2 regions of the Pseudomonas sp. KH_021 genome follow, and region 1 is predicted to be linked to the other one. Evidence: predicted binding sites of a transcription regulator. Region 1 holds the regulator's gene; the other holds the start of a gene.
What was found. The regulator FliA, encoded in region 1, starts transcription of late flagellar genes. The targets are predictions, from matches to a motif close to CTAAAGTTTNNNNNNNNNNNGCCGNTAA.
Positions count from the first base shown of each region.

Region 1 (4,170 bases):
TTTGCCGCTGACCGCTGCCGAACCCCTGGTCGAGCCCCATTTCGAGGAGCCGCCACGCCCGGTTGCGCCACCTGCCATGCCGCCGGTCGACCACCGCCTGTTCGACTCCATGCGTTCGGAGCTCAGTGGCTTGCGCGAGCTGCTGGAAGTCCAGCTCGGCTCCCTGGCCTGGACCCAACTGCAAGGCAGCAAACCACAGCAGGCCAACCTCTGGCGACGCCTGCAGCGCATTGGCCTGTCTGGCCCGCTGTCGCGTGACCTGCTGGAACTGACCCGCGAAATCGAAGACCCACGCCATGCCTGGCGCATGTTGCTGGCCCACCTGGCGCGCAAGATCACGGTGCCTGAGATCGAGCCGATCGAAGAGGGCGGGGTGATTGCCATGGTCGGCCCGGCCGGCATGGGCAAGACCACCACCCTGGCCAAGCTGGCTGCGCGCTATGTACTCAAGTACGGCGCGCAGAGCCTGGCGTTGGTGAGCATGGACAGCTTCCGTATCGGCGCCCAGGAGCAACTCAAGACCCTGGGGCGAATCCTCAATGTCTCGGTGACCTACGTTGACCCTGGGCAGTCGTTGGCCCAGGCGCTGGAACCGTTGCTGCGCAAGCGCGTCGTGCTGATCGACACCGCTGGCCTGCAGGCCAGCGACCCGGCCCTGCGCATGCAGCTTGAAAGCCTGGCCGGGCGTGGCATCAAGGCACGCAACTTTCTGGTTTTGGCCACTACCAGCCAGAAACAGGTGCTCACCGCCGCCTACCACAGCTATAAGCGCTGCGGCCTGTCGGGGTGCATCCTGACTAAACTGGATGAAACGGCTTGTCTTGGCGAAGTGCTGAGCCTGGCCATCAGTCAAGAATTGCCGGTTGCCTACCTAACCGATGGCCCGCGCATTCCTGACGACCTGCACGTACCGCGCGGTCACCAGTTGGTGAGTCGCGCGGTCAGCGTGCAGATGCAGGAAGAGCCCAGCGAAGAGGCGATGGCCGATATGTTCGCTGATCTCTACCAGCGCCCCGGCCAGCGAGTGGGCTGAGGTGAACATGGAACAACAACAAAGTACCTGCATTGTCCGGCTGCCGCGCGCAGTCAGTCATGTGGCCGCGGTCTAAGAAAGACAAGGTAAAGAACGAACATGGGCAGCATGCATCCAGTACAGGTGATCGCGGTGACCGGCGGCAAGGGTGGCGTCGGCAAGACTAACGTGTCAGTGAACTTGTCCCTGGCGCTGGCTGAGCTTGGCCGTCGTGTCATGCTGCTGGACGCCGACCTGGGACTGGCGAATGTCGACGTACTGCTGGGGTTGACCCCCAAGCGCACCCTGGCCGACGTGGTCGAGGGGCGCTGCGAGCTGCGCGATGTGGTGTTGCAGGGGCCGGGCGGTGTGCGGGTGATCCCGGCCGCGTCTGGCACCCAGAGCATGGTCCACCTCACGCCCGCCCAGCATGCCGGCCTGATCCAGGCGTTCAGCGATATTGGCGACAACCTCGACGTGCTGGTGATCGACACCGCGGCCGGTATCGGTGATTCGGTGGTCAGCTTCGTGCGCGCCGCCCAGGAAGTGCTGCTGGTGGTGTGCGACGAGCCTACCTCGATCACCGATGCCTATGCGTTGATCAAGCTGCTCAACCGCGATTACGGCATGAACCGCTTCCGGGTCCTGGCTAACATGGCCCAGAGCCCGCAGGAAGGGCGCAACCTGTTTGCCAAGCTGACCAAGGTCACCGACCGTTTTCTTGATGTCTCCCTGCAATACGTGGGCGCGGTGCCTTATGACGAATGCGTGCGCAAGGCGGTGCAGAAGCAGCGTGCCGTCTATGAAGCCTTCCCACGTTCCAAGTGCGCGCTGGCCTTCAAGGCCATTGCCCAGAAGGTCGACACCTGGCCGCTGCCCGCCAACCCCCGTGGGCACCTGGAATTCTTCGTCGAGCGGCTGGTGCAGCGGACCAGCACAGGGCCGGTGCTATGAATGCCAGCGGCTATCGCATGTACAGCAAGGCCTCGCGTGACTCGCAGAGCGAGTTGATCGAGCGATACGCCCCGCTGGTCAAGCGCATTGCCTACCACTTGCTGGCGCGTTTGCCGGCCAGTGTGCAAGTCGAGGATCTGATCCAGGCCGGCATGATTGGCCTGCTGGAAGTGTCCAACAAATACGACGCCAGCAAAGGCGCCAGTTTCGAGACCTACGCCGGTATTCGCATCCGTGGTGCGATGCTCGATGAGGTCCGCAAGGGCGACTGGGCTCCCCGCTCGGTCCACCGCAATACCCGTATGGTCAGTGATGCGATTCGGGCAATTGAAGCAAAAACCGGCCGTGACGCTAAAGATCACGAAGTTGCGGCCGAACTCCAATTGAGCCTTGATGATTACTACGGGATTTTGAACGACACATTGGGCAGCCGCCTGTTCAGTTTCGACGACCTGTTGCAGGACGGCGAGCACGAAGGGCTGCATGAGGACGGCGCGAGCGCACAGCTTGAACCGTCGCGTGATCTGGAAGACGAACGCTTCCAGGCCGCGCTGGCCGATGCCATCGCCAATCTGCCCGAGCGTGAACGTCTGGTTCTGGCCTTGTATTACGACGAGGAACTGAACCTCAAGGAAATCGGCGAAGTGTTGGGCGTCAGTGAGTCACGGGTCAGCCAGTTGCACAGTCAGTGCGCCGCGCGTTTGCGTGGGCGCCTGGGGGAATGGCGGGCACGTTGAGCTGGGGCTGCCAGTCGATCGACGGGTAGCAAAGACGTTCTGCACGACGTTGCGAATTCATGCAGTCGTGGCACGCAACAAAACACCGGATTTGATTGAATGCGCACCCCGTAGCCGGGTGCGTTTAAGACTGCTTGGAGGTCGAATTGGACAAGAACATGAAAATCCTCATCGTTGACGATTTTTCGACGATGCGGCGGATCATCAAGAACCTGTTGCGCGACCTGGGGTTCACCAACACCCATGAAGCCGACGATGGCAACACCGCGCTGCCAATGCTCAACAGCGGCAGTTTTGATTTCCTCGTCACCGACTGGAACATGCCAGGCATGAGCGGGCTGGACCTGCTCAAGGCTGTGCGTGCCGATGCGCGCCTGAGCCACCTGCCGGTGTTGATGGTGACCGCCGAAGCCAAGCGTGAGCAGATCATCCAGGCCGCCCAGGCCGGTGTGAACGGTTACGTGGTCAAGCCATTCACGGCCCAAGCGCTCAAAGAAAAGATCGAAAAGATCTTCGAGCGCGTCAACAGCTGAAGATCGCCACGGGAGCGCTATGGAGCCTAACAATTCGTCTTTGGGTGACTTTGAGTCGACCCTGAAGAGACATGCCCACGAGTTGGTGAACAGCCTTGAAAAAGGCAAGTTCGGCGACGCGGTACATCTGATCCATGAGCTGAACCAGACGCGTGACCGTGGCCTGTATCAAGAGGTCGGCAAGCTGACGCGCGAACTGCACAGCGCCATCGTCAGCTTTCAGATCGACCCGCGCATGCCGCAGGCCGAGGAAGTCTCACAGATCACTGATGCCACTGAGCGTTTGTCTTATGTGGTCAAGCTGACCGAGGCGGCGGCCAATCGCACCATGGACCTGGTGGAGCAGAGCACGCCGGTGGTCAATGACATGGGCAGCGAGGCCAAGGCCTTGAGCGTCGACTGGCAGCGTTTCATGCGCCGGGAAGTCGAGGCTTCGGAGTTTCGTGAACTGGCCAAGCGGATCGACAGTTTTCTGACGCGCAGCGAGCAGAATGCCCGCACCGTGTCTGGCAGCCTCAATGACATCCTGCTGGCCCAGGACTACCAGGACCTCACGGGCCAGGTCATCAAGCGCGTCACGCAGATGGTCACTGAAGTCGAAAGCAACCTGCTCAAGCTGGTGCTGATGGCAAGCCAGGTGGATCGTTTTGCGGGTATTCAGCACGATCACCAACTGCTGGCCAACGAAAAAAATCAGGAAAATCATCCCGCCAGGGGTGAAGGTCCGCAGATTCATGCCGATAAGCGAGATGACGTCGTGTCAAGTCAAGACGATGTTGACGATCTGCTATCCAGCCTGGGCTTTTAGGGAGCACGTAAATGAGCTTCGGCGCCGATGAAGAAATCCTTCAGGATTTCCTGGTAGAAGCCGGCGAGATTCTTGAGCAACTGTCCGAACAACTGGTCGAGCTGGAAAGCCGACCCGATGATGCCG
Region 1 covers NZ_CM174477.1:1,693,343-1,697,512, forward strand. Annotated here, with positions in the region: gene flhF (flagellar biosynthesis GTPase FlhF) at 1-1,033, shown strand, start outside; gene fleN (flagellar synthesis regulator FleN) at 1,133-1,966, shown strand; gene fliA (RNA polymerase sigma factor FliA) at 1,963-2,703, shown strand; gene cheY (chemotaxis response regulator CheY) at 2,862-3,236, shown strand; gene AC3IX4_RS08035 (protein phosphatase CheZ) at 3,256-4,044, shown strand; gene AC3IX4_RS08040 (chemotaxis protein CheA) at 4,056-4,170, shown strand, end outside.

Region 2 (4,170 bases), 120 kb from region 1:
GTCGTATTGATCCCCCGAGGAAGCGACAACAAGAACGGTAAGGTGGTATCAACCAGCCATTACCGCCCTTACGGCGACTTGACCCTGTTGGCCCGACCCGTAATCGTGTTGATCGCACATTCGCATGAGCGCGTAGGCAAGTAGCTTAGTCGGGCATTTGCAGGGCTGCAAAACTACCTGGGAGGGGTGCGACACTAAGTCGCAACAGGGTTATAGACAGGCTATTTTGAAAGCGAGGCAAGCATGAGTAATGGTCAGGGTGGCGGTATTGACGGGGATCAATGGGCGCAGCAAGTGCGCGAGCAGGGTTGGCTGTGGAATGCGCCGCGCTGCAAAGGGGATGAGCGCCAGGCACCGTGCCTGATCCTGGCCCATGGTGCGGGGGCGCCGATGGACAGCGGGTTCATGGAGCAGATGGCGCAAAAGCTGGCGGCACGCGGGGTCGGGGTATTGCGCTTCGAGTTTCCCTACATGGCTCAGCGGCGGCTTGATGGCGGCAAGCGCCCCCCCAACCCGAAGGCCCGGTTGCTTGAAAGCTGGCGCGAGGTCTATATGGCCGTGCGGCTTCAGGTCTCAGGGCGGTTGGCCATCGGTGGCAAGTCCATGGGCGGGCGCATGGCCAGCCTGTTGGCTGATGAGTTGAAGGCCGATGCACTGGTGTGCCTGGGTTATCCGTTTTATGCCGCAGGCAAGCCGGAGAAACCACGGGTGGAACACTTGGCGGATTTGCAAACACCGACCTTGATCGTGCAGGGCGAGCGCGATGCGCTGGGTAATCGGCAGACGGTAGAAGGCTATGATTTATCGCCGGCGATCGAGCTGTGCTGGCTGGTCGCGGGGGATCATGACCTCAAGCCCTTGAAGGCTTCGGGTTTTACCCATGAGCAGCATCTGGACGCCGCGGCGGATCGCGTCGCGGCGTTCTTGACCTACGGCTAAACCCCACACCACGGTATATCAGGCAAACCGCGGTGCCTTCATCGCGGCTAAAGGCTAGGCGCCCCCGCCGCTCCTACAGAAGCCTGGGCCGCCGCCGTCAGGGTAGGAGCCAGCCTTGGCTGCGATGAACGCGCCGCGGTGTATCAGGCAAACCGCATCAGCGGTTGAAACGCTCCACCAGCGAGTACTGCCCATTGGCCGTGCGCGTCAGTTCTTCGCTCAACAATGCAGAGCGCTGGGCTTGCTCGGAGGTCTGGTCGGCCAGGTCAGCGATGGTGCTGATGTTACGGCTGATTTCTTCTGCCACTGCGGTCTGTTCTTCCGTGGCGGCTGCGATCTGGGTGGTCATGTCGGTGATGTTGGCCACCGCTTCGCTGATGCCCACCAACGCCTGGTCCGCCTCCAGCACCCGCGCCACGCCTTCCTGGGCCTGGCGATGGCCGGCATCCATGGTCTGTACCGCCGCATTGGCGGTGTGTTGCAGCTTGGCGATCAGGGTGTGGATCTGGCCCGTAGACTCGGCCGTACGCTGTGCCAACTGGCGGACTTCATCGGCGACCACCGCAAAACCGCGGCCCATTTCCCCGGCCCGTGCTGCCTCGATGGCGGCATTCAAGGCCAGCAGGTTGGTCTGGTCGGCAATGCCCTTGATGACATCGACCACGCCGCCAATTTCATCACTGTCGCGCGCCAGCTGAGTGACGGTCAGGCCGGTTTCACCCACTGAACGAGACAGGCGCTCGATGGCTTCGCGTGTTTCACCGGCAATGTCACGGCCGCGCCCGGTCAGCAGGTTGGCCTGCTGGGTGGCGTCGGCCGTGCGCTGCACATGGCTGGCCACTTCCTGGGTGGTGGCGGCCATCTGATTGACTGCCGTGGCCACTTGTTCAGTTTCGACCCGCTGGCGTTCCAGGCCCTTGGAGCTGTTATGCGCCAGGGTGTCGGACTCGCGAGCTTGCCCGTTGAGGTGCTCGGCACTGTCCTGAAGACGTGTCAGGCAGGTTTTCAGTCGCGCATCCTGGCTGAGCATGGCCAATTCCAGGCGGCCCTGGACGCCGCGGCTGTCGGTATACATCTGGGCGATCAGGGGGTCGGAGGTGGTTTGCTCGGCCAGGCGCAGCAGGCGCTTGAGGCCGCGTTGTTGCCAGCTCAAACCCAGCAGCCCCAGTGGCACCGAAAGCCCGGCGGCCAAGGCAAAGCCCCAGGAAGAGTCCAGCCAGGCGCCGATCAGGAAGCTGATCTGGCTGATCAGAATGAACGGCACCCAGTCCTGCAGCAGCGGCAGCCACTGATCACGCTTGGGGATCGCAGGCTTGCCCTGATTCAAGCGTCGGTACAGCGCCTGGGCGCGGTGGATCTGTTCGGCTGTGGGCTTGACCCGCACCGATTCGTAGCCCACCACTTGGTTGTTCTCGAACACCGGCGTCACATAAGCGTTGACCCAGTAGTGGTCACCGTTTTTGCAGCGGTTCTTGATGATGCCCATCCAGGGCTGACCTTGGCGCAGCGTGGCCCACATATGAGCGAACACAGCCGGTGGCACATCCGGGTGGCGAACCAGATTGTGGGGCGCGCGCACCATCTCATCGCGGGTAAACCCACTGATCTCGACAAAGGCATCGTTACAGTAGGTGATCATGCCCTTGGCATCGGTGGTCGAAATCAACCGCTGCTGGGCAGGGAAAGTCCGTTCTCTCTGGGTAATCGGCTGGTTGTTACGCATGGGGGCACTTCAATATCCTTGGGCTTTGAGAGGGTATCGGCCGCGATGCGGATTGATTGAGTGAAATTTTGCACGTAAAGGGGCAAGCGCTTGCCTTGGGTTTTATGCTGTTGTCGAGATCGAGCGCCGCCCACGCGGCGCATCGCCGGCTAAAGCCGGCTCCCACATTGGTTGCAACGTGCCATGGCCTGTGAGTTGGGGTTGTTAGCCTTGGTGGTTCGGCTTTAGATTTTTGTGATTTCGGGGGGGGGCGCGTGGCTGACAACTCCACTCTCACAGGCCATGGCACGTTGCAACAAATGTGGGAGCCGGCTTTAGCCGGCGATGCGCCGCGCGGGCGGCGCTCGATCTCAAGAACAAAGGAAAAACCAAGGCAGGCACCTCGTGGGGCTCATGCGATTTGTTGACAGGCACTCTGCGGTTCTCCCTGGGAATGAAGGGAGGAAGGCCGTATCAAGGCCTCCAGGCGCTTGCCTTGGGTTTTGCGCTGTTGCCCAAATCGAGCGCCGCCCGCGCGGCGCATCGCCGGCTAAAGCCGGCTCCCACATTTTTTGCAACGTGCCATGGCCTGTGGGGTTGGGGTTGTTAGCCTTGGTGGTTCGGCTTTAGATTTTTGTGATTTCGGGGGGGCGCGTGGCTGACAACTCCACTCTCACAGGCCATGGCACGTTGCAACCAATGTGGGAGCCGGCTTTAGCCGGCGATGCGCCGCGCGGGCGGCGCTCGATCTCAAGAGCAAAGGAAAAACCAAGGCGGGCACCTCGTGGGGTTCATGCGATTTGTTGACAGGCACTCTGCGGTTCACCCTGGGAATGAAGGGAGGAAGGCCGTATCAAGGCCTCCAGGCGCTTGCCTTGGGTTTTGCGCTGTTGCTTAAATCGAGCGCCGCCCGCGCGGCGCATCGCCGGCTAAAGTCGGCTCCCACATTTTTTGCAACGTGCCATGGCCTGTGGGGTAGGGGTTGTTAGCCTTGGTGGTTCGGCTTTGGATTTTTGTGGTTTCGGGTGGGGGGCGCGTGGCTGACAACTCCACTCTCACAGGCCATGGCACGTTGCAACCAATGTGGGAGCCGGCTTTAGCCGGCGATGCGCCGCGCGGGCGGCGCTCGATCTCAAGAACAAAGGAAAAGCCAAGGCGGACACCTCGCGGGGCTCATGCGATTTGTTGGCAGGCACCCTGCGGTTCTCCCTGGGAATGAAGGGAGGAAGGCCGTATCAAGGCCTCCAGGCGCTTGCCTTGGGTTTTGTGCTGTTGCCCAAATCGAGCGCCGCCCGCGCGGCGCATCGCCGGCTAAAGCCGGCTCCCACATTGGTTGCAACCCCCCGGTGTCAGGATAGTTGTCGCCTCTCCGATTTTTCCTAAAAAAGCATATCGGGGGCGGAAAGAGACTGGTCGTGCCGTATTATTCACCTGAACGCAGAGCCGCATTGCTCAAGATGCTGCTTCCCCCACTGAGCCTGTCGATGGCCGAGGTTTCTCGGCGCGAAGGGGTCAGCGAAATGTCTTTG
Region 2 covers NZ_CM174477.1:1,810,545-1,814,714, forward strand. Annotated here, with positions in the region: gene AC3IX4_RS08530 (alpha/beta family hydrolase) at 244-939, shown strand; gene AC3IX4_RS08535 (methyl-accepting chemotaxis protein) at 1,097-2,662, opposite strand; one part of gene AC3IX4_RS08540 (IS3 family transposase) at 4,057-4,170, shown strand, end outside.
Region 2: AC3IX4_RS08535 (methyl-accepting chemotaxis protein) is a predicted target of FliA. The motif match lies at 2,696-2,723, and genes of this name have one in related genera.